2 regions of the Lysobacter sp. Soil_N_23 genome follow, and region 1 is predicted to be linked to the other one. Evidence: predicted binding sites of a transcription regulator. Region 1 holds the regulator's gene; the other holds the start of a gene.
The links. The regulator HrcA, encoded in region 1, represses chaperone genes, less so after heat shock. The targets are predictions, from matches to a motif close to TTNGCACTCNNNNNNNNNGAGTGCNAA.

Region 1 (7,379 bases):
GGGAGACTTTGTCTCAGTTGGTCATTCGATCCCAAAAGCCTTTCACGCCATCGAGGAAGGTCGAGGCGCGCGGCGAATGGCGGCGCGCACCTTCGCCGACGAAGGTGGCCTCGAACTTCTCCAGCAGCTCGCGCTGCTCGGGGGTCAGGTTGACGGGCGTTTCGACCACGATCCGGCAATACAGGTCGCCGGGCACCCGGCTGCGCACCGACTTGACGCCCTTGTCGCGCAGGCGGAACAGTTTTCCGGTCTGGCTCTCGGCCGGGATGCGCAGCTCGACGTCGCCGTCCAGGGTAGGCACCCGTATCGTGTCGCCCAGGGCAGCCTGCGAGATACGCACCGGCACTTCGCAGTGCAGGTCGTCGCCGTCGCGCTGGAAGATCTCGTGCTCGCGCACGCGCACGTCGACGTACAGATCGCCCGGCGGCGAACCGGCCGGTCCGGCCTCGCCCTCGCCGGTGAGGCGGATGCGATCGCCGTTGTCGACACCGGCGGGAATCTTCACCTGCAGGGTCTTGGTGCGCTCCACGCGTCCCTGGCCGTTGCAGTCGCCACACGGATTGGCGATGGTCTTGCCGCGGCCGCCGCAGTGCGGGCAGGCCTGCTGCATCGAGAAGATGCCGCGCTGGAACCGCACCTGGCCACGGCCCTGGCAGGTCGAGCAGGTCTCCAGGTTGCCGTCGGCCGAGCCGGTGCCGTCGCAGGTGTCGCATTCGTCGAGGGTCGGGATCTCGATGGTCTTCTCGATGCCGCCCACCGCCTCTTCCAGCGTCAGCTCCATCACGTAGCCGATGTCGGCACCGCGACGCGGGCCGCGCGCACCGCCGCCTCCGCCAAAGATGTTGCCGAAGATGTCACCGAAGATGTCGCCCATGTCGGCGTAGCCGGCACCGCCACCACCACCGCCCATGCCGTGCTCGAAGGCGGCGTGGCCGTGCTGGTCGTAGGCGCGACGGCGATTGCCGTCGGTCAGGACCTCGTAGGCTTCCTTGCACTCCTTGAACGTCGCCTCGGCGGCGGCGTCTCCCGGATTGCGGTCCGGGTGGTGCTTCATCGCGCAGCGGCGATAGGCCTTCTTCAGGTCTTCGTCGCTGGCGTCACGGGCCACGCCCAGGACTTCGTAGTAATCGCGCTTGCTCATTTGCCGGGGTTGACTCGGTGACTCGGTAAGGGGGAATCGTCAAAGCGAAGGACCACAGGGTCCACGAACACGAGAAAAGGGAACCGGTTGCGGAAGCACTGCCGATGGCTGCGCTGTCCTCAATCCGGCTCCCCGTCTCCTGCTCCCGCCTTACTTCTTGTCGTCCTTGACTTCAGTGAACTCCGCGTCCACGACGTCATCAGACTTGGGCGCGCTGCCACCGGCATCCTGGCCCGGCTGCGACGCGGCGGCGGCAGCGGCGAACAGCGACTGCGCAGCTTCCTCCAGCACCTTCGACTTGGCCTCGATCTGGCCCTTGTCGTCGCCCTTCATCGCCGTCTCGAGCTCGGCGATCGCGCCTTCGGTGCGGCCGATCACGTCGCCGGCTACCTTGTCGCCGTTGTCCTTGATCGCGCTGCGGGCGTTGTGGATCAACGCGTCGGCGTGGTTGCGGGCCTGCACCAGCTCGTGGAACTTCTGGTCTTCCTCGCGGTTGGCTTCCGCGTCGGCGACCATCTTGGCGATCTCGTCCTCGGACAGGCCGGAACCGGCCTTGATCTCGACCTTCTGTTCCTTGTTGGTCTTCTTGTCCTTGGCCGACACGTGCAGGATGCCGTTGGCGTCGATGTCGAACGAAACTTCCACCTGCGGCATGCCGCGCGGCGCGGCCTCGATGCCGGTCAGGTCGAAGCGGGCCAGCGACTTGTTGTAGCGGGCCTGCTCGCGCTCACCCTGCAGCACGTGCACGGTCACCGCGGACTGGTTGTCCTCGGCGGTGCTGAAGGTCTGCGAGGCCTTGGTCGGGATGGTGGTGTTCTTCTCGATGATCTTGGTGAATACGCCGCCCAGGGTTTCGATGCCCAGCGACAGCGGGGTCACGTCGAGCAGCAGCACGTCCTTGACGTCGCCGGCCAGCACGCCGCCCTGGATCGCGGCACCCACGGCCACGGCCTCGTCGGGGTTGACGTCCTTGCGCGGTTCCTTGCCGAAGAACTCGGCCACGGCCTGCTGCACCTTCGGCATGCGGGTCTGGCCGCCGACCAGGATCACTTCGCTGATCTCGCTGGCACGCAGGCCGGCGTCGTTCAGGGCGATGCGGCACGGCTCGATGGTGCGCTTGACCAGGTCCTCGACCAGGGCTTCGAGCTTGGCGCGGGTCAGCTTGATGTTGAGGTGCTTCGGGCCGGAGGCGTCGGCGGTGACGTACGGCAGGTTGACCTCGGTCTGCTGCGCGCTCGACAGCTCGATCTTGGCGCGCTCGGCCGCGTCCTTCAGGCGCTGCAGGGCCAGCGGGTCCTTGCGCAGGTCGATGCCCTGGTCCTTGAGGAACTCCTCCACCAGGTAATCGATGACGCGCTTGTCGAAGTCTTCGCCGCCCAGGAAGGTGTCGCCGTTGGTGGCCAGCACCTCGACCTGCATCTCGCCGTCGACCGAAGCAATCTCGATGATCGACACGTCGAACGTGCCGCCGCCGAGGTCGTAGACCGCGACCTTGCGGTCGCCGCCCTTCTTGTCCATGCCATAGGCCAGCGCGGCTGCGGTCGGCTCGTTGATGATGCGCTTGACGTCGAGGCCGGCGATCTTGCCGGCGTCCTTGGTCGCCTGGCGCTGGCTGTCGTTGAAGTAGGCCGGCACGGTGATCACCGCCTCGGTGACCGTCTCGCCCAGGTAGGCCTCGGCGGTCTTCTTCATCTTCGCCAGCACTTCAGCGGAAATCTGCTGCGGCGCCATGTTCTTGCCGTCGGCCGTGGCGACCCAGGCGTCGCCGTTCTCGTGCGCGGCAATCGAGTACGGCACCAGGTCGAGGTCCTTCTGGACTTCGGCGTCGGTGAACTTGCGGCCGATCAGACGCTTGACCGCGAAAAAGGTGTTCTTGGGGTTGGTGACGGCCTGGCGCTTGGCCGAGGCGCCGACCAGGACTTCGCCGTCCTTGGTGAAGGCCACGATCGAAGGCGTGGTGCGGTCGCCTTCGGCGTTTTCGATGACCTTGGCCTTGCCGCCTTCCATGATCGCGACGCACGAATTGGTCGTGCCCAGATCGATACCGATGATCTTGCCCATGTGTATAGCTCCCTCGCTAATGCTTGAAATGGTGTGGCGCCGAATCTGTGGTGGCGCCGATGTGCGTTATCTGGGGGTCGGCGGCGTGCTCTTCAAGTTCACGCTCTTCAAGCGATCACGCGCCTTGAGCGGAGCCCTGCCCCGATCGTTCAGTCGTGCTTGGCCACCACCACCAGCGCAGGGCGCAACAGGCGGTCGTTGAGCAGCCAGCCCTTCTGGTAGACCTGGACCACGTCGCCCGGCGCGTGCCCGGCACTCTCGACCATGCTCATCGCCTGGTGGTGCTCCGGGTTGAAGGCCTTGCCGGCCGGATCGATCGCGACCAGGCCGTTGTCGGTGACGACCTTGAGCAGCTGGCGCAGGGTCAGCTCCATGCCTTCGCGCAGGTGCTGGGCGGTGTCGGCCTGGATGGTGAGGCCGGCCTCGAGGCTGTCGATCACCGGCAGCAGGTCGCCGAGCACACGCTCGTTGGCGAACTTGCGCGCCATGTCGATGTCGCGGGCCATGCGCTTGCGCTGGTTCTCCAGTTCGGCGCGTTCGCGCAGCGAGTCCTCACGCAGTTGCGCCAGTTCGGCGCGGGCGGCCTGCAGTTGCGCGGCCAGCGAATCGCCGCCATCGGCGTCGTTGGCGAGTCCCAGGTCGCTGCCGGGGGTGTCGTTGTCGGGGGTGTCTTGCGGATCGATCTGGGTCATGCGGTGCTCCATCCCTGCGCCAAGGGCGCCAAACAATTCGGAAATCCGCGCTCGAGGCGCGACAGGGCAGCAATGGGGCCGCCCTGCGAGGTTTCAAGACGAACTGCGCCGTGGGCGACGGCCAGGTGCCTTCCCGGCCGGCCAGAGGGTGTTCCCGGTTTCAGCGGCGGTTGCCGCAGCCCGACCCGTCAGGACTCGGAATGGATCGCAGCCCCAAGCGCGTCGGCGGCGGCCTGAACCACCGGAATCACCCGCTCGTAAGCCATCCGGGTCGGCCCTATGACCCCCAGGACCCCCAGCACCTGCCCGCTACCCCCGCCGGCAACGTAAGGTGCGGTGACCAGCGACATCCCCTCCAGCGGCGCCAGCCCGGTCTCCTCGCCAATGAAAATGCGAACGCCGGGGGCCTGCACGGTACGTTCGAGCAGCTGCAGGATCTCGCGCTTGCGGGCGAAAGCGTCGAACAGGTCGCGCAGGCGGTCCAGGTCGGCCAGCTCCTGCACCCCCATCAGGCGGGTCTGCCCGGCCAGGACCATGTCGTCGCCGCCGGGAGCCAGGGCCTGCTCGGCCAGCTCGACCGACTGCGTCAGCAGCGACTGCATCTCGGTCTGGGCAGTGCGCAGCTCGCGCAGCAGGGTGGCGCGGATGTCGGCCACGGTGCGCCCGGCGAAATGGGCATTCAGGTAGTTGGCGACGCGCTCGAGTTCGCTGCTGTCGAACGGGCGACGGGTCTGCACGATCCGGTTCTGCACTTCGTTGTCGGCGAACACCAGGATCGCCAGCACGCGCGCGCCGTCGAGCGGAACGAAATCGATGCGGCGGAAGGCGAACTGCTCGCGCCGCGGCACGCTGACCACGCCGACGAAGTGGGTCATCGCCGACAGCAGCTCCGAGGCGCTGCCGAGCAGGGCCTGGGTGCCGGAGCCGGCCGGCAGTTCGCCGCGCAGGCGGGCCAGGTCGGTGTCCGGCAGCGGCCGCACCTGCAGCAGCGAGTCGACGAACAGGCGATAGCCCTGCGCCGTCGGGACGCGGCCGGCCGAGCTGTGCGGCGCGCTGAGCAGGCCGGCGTCTTCCAGGTCGGCCAGGATGTTGCGGATGGTCGCCGCGCTGACGTCCAGCCCGGCGTGCCGCGCCAGCGTCTGCGAGCCGATCGGCTCGCCGCTGTTGATATAGCGGCCGATCAGGGTGCGCAACAGCTGCCGTGCACGCGGGTCGAGGCTGGGATCGGCAGGTTTGCGGCTCATGACCGGGATATTGATAGGGCGCGGCCCGATCCGGTGCAAGGGTTTTCGGTGCACGCCATTCCAGACCAGGCTGCCGATCTGAACCTGCGAGACGCTTCCCCGCTATCACGCCGCAACCCACACAGGGCACAATCGCGCTCCATGCTCGTCCATCTCTCCCTCAAGCAGTTCGCCGTGGTCAGTGAAGCCGAGCTCGGCTTCGGCCCCGGCCTGACCGTCATCTCCGGCGAGACCGGCGCCGGCAAGTCGTTGCTGGTCGATGCGCTGGGCCTGATCTCGGGCCTGCGTGCCGACAGCGGCGTGGTCCGCCATGGCGCCGACCGCGCCGAACTGGTCGCCGGCTTCAGCCTCGACGACGTCCCGCTGGCCCGCGCCTGGCTGCGCGACAACGAATTGGATGAAGACGACGCCTGCCAGATCCGCCGCGTGATCCGCGCCGACGGCGGCTCGCGCGCCTGGGTCAACGGCCGCCCCGTCACCCTGGGCCAGCTCAGCGAGCTGTCCACCCTGCTGGTCGAGATCCATGGCCAGCACGAGCACCAGGCGCTGCTGTCGCGCCCCAGCCAGCTGGCGTTGCTGGATGCCTTTGGCCGTACCCAGACCGAACTGGGCGCCGTCGGCGCCGCGGCGGCACGCTGGAGTGCGCTACTGGCCGAGCGCGATGCGCTGTCGGCGCAGGGCGACGTCTCCGACCGCATCGGCTGGCTCGAACACCAGCATGGCGAACTGGATCGCGAAGACCTGGAGGCCGAGGCAATCGCGCGCCTGCAGGACGACCATCGCCGCCATGCCCATGCCGCCGACCTGATCGCCGCCTGCGAAGGTGCCTTCGCCCGCCTCGGCGGCGAGGAAGGCCCGTCGCTTTCGCGCAGCCTGCAACAGGTTCGCAGCGACCTGCAACGCGTGCTCGAACACGAGCCGCGCCTGGGCGATGTCGACGGCATGCTCGATGCCGCCGCGATCCAGGTCGACGAGGCCCTCGCCCTGCTCGACCGGGTTCGTAGCGATCTCGATCTCGACCCGTCGGCGCTGGAAGCCATCGAGCAGCGCCTGACCCGCATCCACGAACTGGCACGCAAGCACCGCGTGCCACCCGAGCAGTTGGGCGCGCAGCGCGATGCGATCGCGGCCGAACTGGAATCGCTGCAAGGCGCCGGCGTGCGCCTGGCCCGCCTCGACACCGAGATCGAAGCCGCGCGTCACGACTGGCGCCAGGCCGCCGACGCGCTCGGCCGCCTGCGCCGTGATGCCGCAGCCAACTTGTCTGCCAGCACCAGCGCGCTGATTTCCGAACTAGGCATGGGCGGCGGCCGCTTCGACGTCCAGATCGAGCCGGTCGAAACCGATCGACCCGACCCGCAGGGTGGCGAGCGCGTGGAGTTCCTGGTCGCCGCCAACCCGGGCCAGCCGGCGCGGGCGCTGCGCAAGGTCGCCTCCGGCGGCGAGCTGTCGCGCATCTCGCTGGCGATCGAGGTCGCTGCGCTGGGACTGGATGCGGTGCCGACGATGGTCTTCGACGAAGTCGACACCGGCATCGGCGGCGCCGTGGCCGAGATCGTCGGCCAGAAGCTGCGCGCACTGGGCGCCAGCCGCCAGGTGCTGTGCGTGACCCACCTGCCGCAGGTCGCCGCGCAGGGCCATGCCCATTACCGGGTCAGCAAGGCGGCCAGCGAGGGTGTCACCCAGAGCGCGGTGCAACTGCTCAATGCCAGGCAGCGCGAGGAAGAACTGGCGCGCATGCTCGGCGGCGTCGAACTCACGCGTGAAGCACGGGCCGCCGCCAAGCGTTTGCTGGCCGACGTCTGACGTCGACGTAGGAGCGAGCTTGCTCGCGATCATGCGCCCGGGTCGCGAGCAAGCTCGCTCCTACCGGCAACTTTTGCACCCGGTCGCGAGCAAGCTCGCTCCTACGTCGGCGGGTTGGCGTCTTCGGCTGCCTTCTTGCGCAACGTCGTCTGCAGCACCGCCACCAGCAGCGCCACCGACCAGCCCGCCAGCAGCACGCCGACCAGGCTTTGCAGTGCACCGACCAGGCGCCATTCCGGCGGCAGCAGCACATCGCCGTAACCGAGCGTGGCATAGCTGACCACCGAGAAATACAGCGCGGTGTTCCAGGTCCACTCGGCGTTCTTCCACTCGTAGAACCACGCCCAGACGACGGTTTCGGCGCTGTGCAGCAGGATCAGCTCGATCACCACACGGACCAGGAAGAAATGCAGGTAGCGGCCTTCGCGCGGCCGC
Region 2 (7,379 bases), on a different contig from region 1:
TTCGCCCAGGCCGTGGCCTGCGCCGAGGCCGGCGTGTTCCTGATCTCGCCCTTCGTCGGCCGCATCCTCGACTGGCACCTGGCCAACGGCGGCGAGAAGCCGGCCACGCCGCAGGACGATCCCGGCGTGCAGTCGGTCACCCGCATCTGGCACCACTACAAGCGCCACGGCTTCAACACCGTGGTGATGGGTGCGAGCTTCCGCAACACCGGGCAGGTGCTGGCGCTGGCCGGTTGCGATCGCCTGACCATCTCGCCGGAACTGCTGGCCGAACTGGCCGCCAGCGAAGGCGGCGTACCGCGCGCATTGAACGACACCGGCGACCGCGCACCGGCACCGGCCGTGCTCGACGAAGCGGCCTTCCGCTGGCAGCACAACGAGGATGCGATGGCCAACGACAAGCTCGCCGACGGCATCCGCCGCTTCGCCGCCGACCAGCGCAAGCTCGAGGCACTGCTGGCCGACCGGTTGCGCTGATCGGCACCTGCTGTGGGAGCGGCTTCAGCCGCGATCTGTTGTGCCTCCAGCCATCGCGGCTGAGGCCGCTCCCACAGGGTTAGGGCAAACTGTGCGCATGGATGCGACGACCCGGATCACACCCGCCCACCGCCTGCGCAGCATCTTCAGCGGTTCGGTCGGCAACCTGGTGGAGTGGTACGACTGGTACGCCTACTCCGCGTTCGCCATCTACTTCGCACCGCACTTCTTCCCCAAAGGCGACACCACCGCGCAGTTGCTCGATACCGCCGCGGTGTTCGCGGTCGGCTTCCTGATGCGTCCTGTCGGCGGCTGGCTGATGGGACTCTACGCCGACCGCCACGGCCGCAAGGCGGCGCTGATGCTGTCGGTGCTGCTGATGTGCGCCGGCTCGCTGCTGATCGCCGTCGCGCCGGGCCACGACAGCATCGGCCTGGCGGCACCGGCACTGCTGGTGTTCGCGCGCCTGCTGCAGGGCCTCAGCGTCGGCGGCGAGTACGGCACCTCGGCCACCTACCTGAGCGAGATGGCCGACGCGCGCCGCCGCGGTTTCTGGTCGAGCTTCCAGTACGTGACACTGGTGATGGGGCAACTGATCGCTCTCGGGCTGCTGGTGCTGCTGCAACGACTGCTGCTGACCGAAGAGCAGTTGCACGACTGGGGCTGGCGAATCCCGTTCGTGGTCGGCGCCCTGTGCGCGGTTACCGCGCTGTACCTGCGGCGCGGCATGCAGGAGACCGAGTCGTTCGTGGCCGCCAGCAGCCAGGACCCGAAGCGCCGCGGCAGCCTGCGGGTGCTGCTGCAGCACCCGCGCGAGGTGCTGACCGTCGTCGGCCTGACCATGGGCGGCACGCTCTCGTTCTACACCTTCACCACCTACCCGCAGAAGTTCCTGGTCAACAGCGGCGGCTTCAGCAAGGCCGATGCAACGCTGATCTCGGCGGCGTCGCTGCTGGTGTTCATGCTGCTGCAGCCACTGGTGGGCGCACTGTCCGACCGTACCGGGCGGCGCCCGATCCTGATCGCCTTCGGCGTGCTCGGCACGCTTTGCACCTACACCATCCTCAGCGGCATCGCGGCGGCGGGCAGCGTCTGGAGCGCCTTCGCATGGGTGATGACCGGGCTGGTGATCGTCAGCGGCTATACGTCCATCAATGCGGTGGTGAAGGCCGAGTTGTTCCCGGCGCACATCCGCGCGCTCGGCGTCGGGTTGCCCTATGCACTGACCGTGTCGGTGTTCGGCGGCACTGCCGAGTACCTGGCGCTGTGGTTCAAGAAAGCCGGCCATGAGTCGTATTTCTACTGGTACGTGACGGCATGCGTTGCCGTGTCGCTGTCGGTGTACGTGTTCATGCGCGATACCAAGCATCATTCCCGCATCGACCGCGACTACGACGACGCCCATCAAGGAGCAGCCGAGATATGAGCTCGCCTTCCGCACGTCCGCGCATCGTTGTCGTCGGCGGCGGCTTTGGTGGCCTCTGGGCGACGCGTGCACTGTCCGCTGACGATGTCGACATCACGCTGATCGACCGGCGCAACCACCACCTGTTCCAACCGCTGCTCTACCAGGTCGCCACGGCCGGGCTGTCGTCGCCCGATATCGCTGCGCCGCTTCGCCATATCCTGCGCAACCAGCGCAACGTGGAAGTGCGGCTGGGTGAGGTCACCGGCATCGACATGCAGGCGCGCGCGGTCACGCTCGCCGATGGCGAGCAGCTTCCCTATGACTGCCTGCTGCTCGCCAGCGGTGCCACGCACGCGTACTTCGGCCACGACGAATGGAGCCGCGATGCGCCAGGGCTGAAGACGCTGGACGACGCGCTGGCGATCCGGCGGCGCCTGCTACTGGCGTTCGAGCGCGCCGAGGCCTGTGACGACGCCGACGAGCGGGCCGCGTGGCTGAGCTTCGCCGTTGTCGGCGGCGGCCCGACCGGCGTCGAGCTTGCCGGCACGCTCGCCGAGATCGCCCGGCACACGCTCAAGCGCGAGTTCCGCAACATCGATCCGGCGCATGCACGCGTGCGGCTGATCGAAGCCGGCCCGCGCGTGCTGGCTTCATTCCCGGAATCGCTGTCGGCCAAGGCGCAGCGGCAGTTGGAGAAGCTCGGCGTCGAAGTCGTGACCGGCACGCCGGTCAGCGCGATCGATGGGCGTGGCTTCACCCTGGGCGGCGAACAGTTCGTGCCCGCGCGCACCGTGTTGTGGGCCGCCGGTGTTGCCGCCTCGCCGCTGGGAGCGCTGCTGGGAGTGGAGCGCGATCGCGCCGGGCGCGTACCGGTAGCGCCCGACCTGAGCGTGCCTGGCCATCCGGAGATCTTCATCGCCGGCGACCTGGCCAGCGTCGTGCAGGACGGCAAGCCGGTGCCAGGCGTGGCACCGGCGGCCAAGCAGATGGGCGCGCATGTGGCCGCGGCGATCCGCGCCCGTCTGGCCGGCAAACCCGCGCCGCCGTTCCGCTATCGCGACTTCGGCAACCTCGCCACCATCGGCCGCATGGCCGCAGTGGTCGATCTGCACGGGTTCAAGTTGTCCGGACTGCTGGCGTGGTGGTTCTGGCTTGCCGCGCACGTGTTCTTCCTGATCGGCTTCCGCAACCGGATCATCGTGCTGATCAACTGGGCGTGGGCGTACTGGAGCTACCAGCGGCATGCGCGGATCATCCTGGGGCAGGACAAACCCTGAACGTCATCCCGGCGAACGCCGGGATCCAGGCCCGTAGCCTTCAACAGGACACTGACGCCGCGACCTTGATGCTCCGACACTGGATCCCGGCGTTCGCCGGGATGACGGTGAGGGGCGGAGCGGCGTCGGATGATGGTCGACACCCGCAAAACAAAACGGCCCGGTTTCCCGGGCCGTCCTGCATATCTCATCGCTGACGCTTACGCCGCGAACAGCGCCCGCATCTTCTTGAGCGCGTTCGCCTCGATCTGGCGGATGCGCTCGGCGCTGACGCCGTACTCGTCGGCCAGCTCCTGCAGCGTGATCTTGCTTTCGTCGTCGAGCCAGCGGCGCTTGATGATGTCGCGCGAACGCGCATCGAGTTCCGACAGGCCCTCGCGCAGCAGCGCCAGGTGGCCGTCTTCCTCGTCCTCGCGCTCGTAGGTCTGCGAGGGATCCTCGCCGTCGGCACGCAGGTACGCGACCGGCGACGGCGGCGCGCCATCGTCGTCATCGTCCGGCGCGTCGAAGCCGATGTCACGACCCGACAGACGCGATTCCATCTCCAGCACTTCGCGCTCGGAGACATTGAGGTCGCGCGCCACGGCGCGGACTTCCTCGGCGTTCATCCAGCCCAGGCGCGTCTTGGACTTGCGCAGGTTGAAGAACAGCTTGCGCTGCGCCTTGGTCGTGGCGACCTTGACGATGCGCCAGTTCTTGAGGATGAACTCGTGCATCTCGGCACGGATCCAGTGCACGGCGAACGACACCAGGCGCACGCCCTGGTCGGGGTCGAAACGCTTGACCGCCTTCATCAGGCCGATGTTGCCTTCCTGGATGAGGTCGCCGATCTGCAGGCCGTAACCGTTGTAGCCACGGGCCACGTGCACGACGAAACGCAGGTGCGAGTGCACCAGCTCACGGGCGGCATCGAGGTCTTCGCCTTCGCGGAAACGGCGGGCCAGCGCCTGTTCGTCCTCGACGGTCAGCACCGGGATGCGGTGCACCGCGTTGACGTAGGCGTCCAGCGAGCCAAGCGCGCTCGGCACCGGGATGTTGTTGGCCACCAGTGCAGTGGACAGGCCGCTGTTGGAAAGGCTGTTCGTGGTCATGGCAGGCATCTTAGCAGTCGGGTTGTAGGACTGCTAAAGGCCCTGGAAGTTCCACACTGTTGCAGCAGCGCAACAATGAAACCGTTCAGGTTCGGGATCGTGCCGAAAACGCAGTCAGACAGCCCACTGGTGCCTGGGGGGCAGCGACCAGTCGATTCCGCCCTGCCCGCGCCGCTGCAGGTACTCGTTGGCGGCCGAGAAATGGCCGCAGCCCAGGAACCCGCGGTGGGCCGACAGCGGCGAGGGGTGGGGCGCCTTGAGCACCCGGTGTCGGCGCGAATCGATGACCTTGCCCTTGGCCTGGGCGTAGCTGCCCCAGAGCAGGAAGACCAGGCCTTCGCGCTCGCGGTTGAGGGTGTCGACGACGTGGTCGGTGAAGCCTTCCCAGCCCTTGCCCTGGTGGGCGCCGGCACGGCCTTCCTCGACGGTCAGCACGGCATTGAGCAGCAGCACGCCGCGCTGCGCCCAGGGCAACAGGCAACCGTGGTCGGGTCGGGAGATGCCGAGGTCGCGCTCGATCTCCTTGAAGATGTTGAGCAGCGACGGCGGCACCGCCACGCCGGGCAGCACCGAAAAGCACAGCCCATGGGCCTGGCCGTAGCCGTGGTACGGGTCCTGGCCGAGGATGACGACCTTGACCGCATCGAACGGTGTCGCGTCGAAGGCGGCAAAGATGCTGGGGCCGGGCGGATAGACCCTGGCGCCGGCCGCCTTGCGCTCGCGCAGGAAGCTCGACAGGGCCTGCATGTCGGGACGTTGCAGGTAGTCGCCTATCCGCTCCTTCCAGGAGGGCTCCAGTGCGATCCTGTGGGCGCGCTCGCCGCCGTCGTTCATGCGTCCAGCGTCGCCTGCTCCGGCAAGCGCGACAGGCGCAGCTGGAACAGCGTCTTGGTGATCAGCAGGCGCTCTTCGATCGGCTTGAGCACCAGGTCGTTGGCGCCGGCGCGCAGCAGCGCGCTCTGGTTGTGGGCGTTGGCATCGCCGGTCATCACCAGCACCGGCAGGCGGCGCTTGCCGTGGCCGAAGTCCTGGCGCAGACGCTCGAGCAGGTCGTTGCCGCTCAGCGCGCCTTTCAGGTAAACGTCGGTCAGCACCAGGTCGGCGCCGATGTCGTCCTGACCGCGGCGCGTCTCGAGGAACTCGAGCGCTTCCTCGACGCCGATGAAGTGCAGCACGCTCAGGCCGGCGCGTTCGAGCATGCGCTTGGTCGCCAGCGCGACGACCTTGCTGTCCTCGACGTAGAGCACGCGCGCGCCGGGGATCGGCTGCGGGTGCACGTAGCCGCGGATGAAGGCGGCCAATGCGGTGTGGCCCAGTGCCTTGTCGAAATAGTCGGTGACGTCTTCGGTGAAGCTGCGCGACTCCAGGTGCGACTGCGCATCACCGGACACCACGATGATCGGCACATAGGCCTGGCCGGCCGCCTCGCGCACCGCCCGCGCGAGGGCGATGCCGTCGCCGTCGGGCAGCGACAGCGACGTGGTGACCAGGTCGACTGCGCCTGCTTCGAGCGCGGCGCGCGCCTCGGCGATGCCGGCGCAGGGCACGACCACCGCGTCGGCGAGTTCGCGCGTGAGCACGTCGCCGATGAGCTTGCGCACCAGCTTGGAACCGTCCACCACCATGATCCGGGGCGCGGTGCTGGCGAGGTGGCGAAGGTCGTGGGAGGTCATGCGTTCACTGCTTACGAAATGGGTCGGGTCTGGCGCAGGTAATGACCGGTAACCAGACCGGCGCCGATCCAGCCGAGCAGGCCGGAGCCGAAGACGATGGCTGCTGCCTGGCGCAGGTCGAAGCCGCGCAGGGTGAAGCTGCTGCCATAACTGCGGGCGAGGTCGGCCAGCGGATCGCGCAGCGCCTGGTCGGCCGCGGTCAGCAGCGCCAGCGCGATCGCACCTGCGACCAGGCCGTAGCTCAGGCCCAGATAAAGGAAGGGGCGACGAATGAAGCCGTCCGTGGCGCCGAGCTGCTGCAGCACTGCGATTTCCTCGCGGCGCGCCTGGATGTCCAGGCGCACCGTGTTGCCGACCACCAGCAGCGCGCCCAGGCCGAGCAGGATCGCCAGCACCCAGGCCAGGCGCACGCCGAAGCGCAGCCAGCTGTCCAGGCGCTGGCGCCAGCCGGCGTCGTGCTGGACGACGTCGACTTCGGGCAGGTTCGCCAGCGAGGCGGCGAGCATCGCTTCGTCGCCCTTCGGGCTGACGATCAGCACGCTCGGCAACGGATTGCCTTCAACAGAAGATATGGCTTCACCCAGGCCGCTGTGCTCGCGCAGCTCCTGCATCCCCTGCTCCGGCGAGCGCAGTTCGAGCGAGGCGACGTCGGCGCGGCCACGCAGCTCGTCGGCTAGCGCGCGGGCACGGTCGAGCGCGACCGCCGGCTTGAGGAACAGGCTGATCTGGCGCGCCTGCTGCACCGAGCCGGTGAAACGCTCGATGTTGCCCAGCGCCGCCCACAGGCCAAGCGGAAGCGTGATTGCCACCGCCATCACGCCGATGGTCAGCGCGGTCGCCCAGGGCTTGTGGAACATGCGGCCGAGGCTGGCGACCAGGCTGTAGAGGTGGTGGTCGAACCAGGTGCCCAGGCGCGAACGCGGCGCCTGCGGGCGCGCCTTGGCGGCCGGGGCCTGCGGCTTGGTCGCTTCCGGCGAGGACGCGCTCACTGGGCCAGGTCCTGCGGCGAGATGTCGTCGACCAGGCGACCCTGGTTGAGCACGAGTACGCGCTTCTTCATGCGCTTGACCAGCGCCAGGTCGTGGCTGGCGACCAGTACGCTGGTGCCGCGCTCGGGCAGCGACTCGAACAGCGCCATGATTTCGGCCGACAAAGTGGGGTCGAGATTGCCGGTGGGTTCGTCCGCGACCAGCAGGCGCGGTTCGCCGACGATGGCGCGGGCGATGCCGACGCGCTGCTGTTCGCCGGCCGACAGTTGCGTCGGCAGGGCTTCGGCGCGCGCGCCCAGGCCGACCTTGTCGAGCACGCTGCGCACGCGCTTGCCGATGTCGCCACGGCGCAGGCCGCGCAGGATCAGCGGCAGGGCGACGTTGTCGGCGACGCTGCGGTCGGCGAGCAGGCGGTGGTCCTGGAACACAACGCCGACATCGCGCCGGTGCAGGGCGATGCGACG

Region 2: a site for HrcA is predicted at 4,264-4,290, ahead of rpoH (RNA polymerase sigma factor RpoH). Genes of this name have one in related genera too.

The regions. Positions count from the first base shown of each region.
Region 1 is NZ_JBDGKY010000012.1:27,779-35,157, reverse strand. It holds gene dnaJ (molecular chaperone DnaJ) at 14-1,141, opposite strand; gene dnaK (molecular chaperone DnaK) at 1,292-3,202, opposite strand; gene grpE (nucleotide exchange factor GrpE) at 3,352-3,894, opposite strand; gene hrcA (heat-inducible transcriptional repressor HrcA) at 4,083-5,138, opposite strand; gene recN (DNA repair protein RecN) at 5,280-6,944, shown strand; gene AC3A3X_RS10585 (potassium channel family protein) at 7,046-7,379, opposite strand, start outside.
Region 2 is NZ_JBDGKY010000001.1:232,123-239,501, forward strand. It holds gene tal (transaldolase) at 1-477, shown strand, start outside; gene AC3A3X_RS01000 (MFS transporter) at 575-1,903, shown strand; gene AC3A3X_RS01005 (NAD(P)/FAD-dependent oxidoreductase) at 1,900-3,162, shown strand; gene rpoH (RNA polymerase sigma factor RpoH) at 3,363-4,253, opposite strand; gene ung (uracil-DNA glycosylase) at 4,368-5,087, opposite strand; gene AC3A3X_RS01020 (response regulator) at 5,084-5,926, opposite strand; gene ftsX (permease-like cell division protein FtsX) at 5,938-6,837, opposite strand; gene ftsE (cell division ATP-binding protein FtsE) at 6,912-7,379, opposite strand, start outside.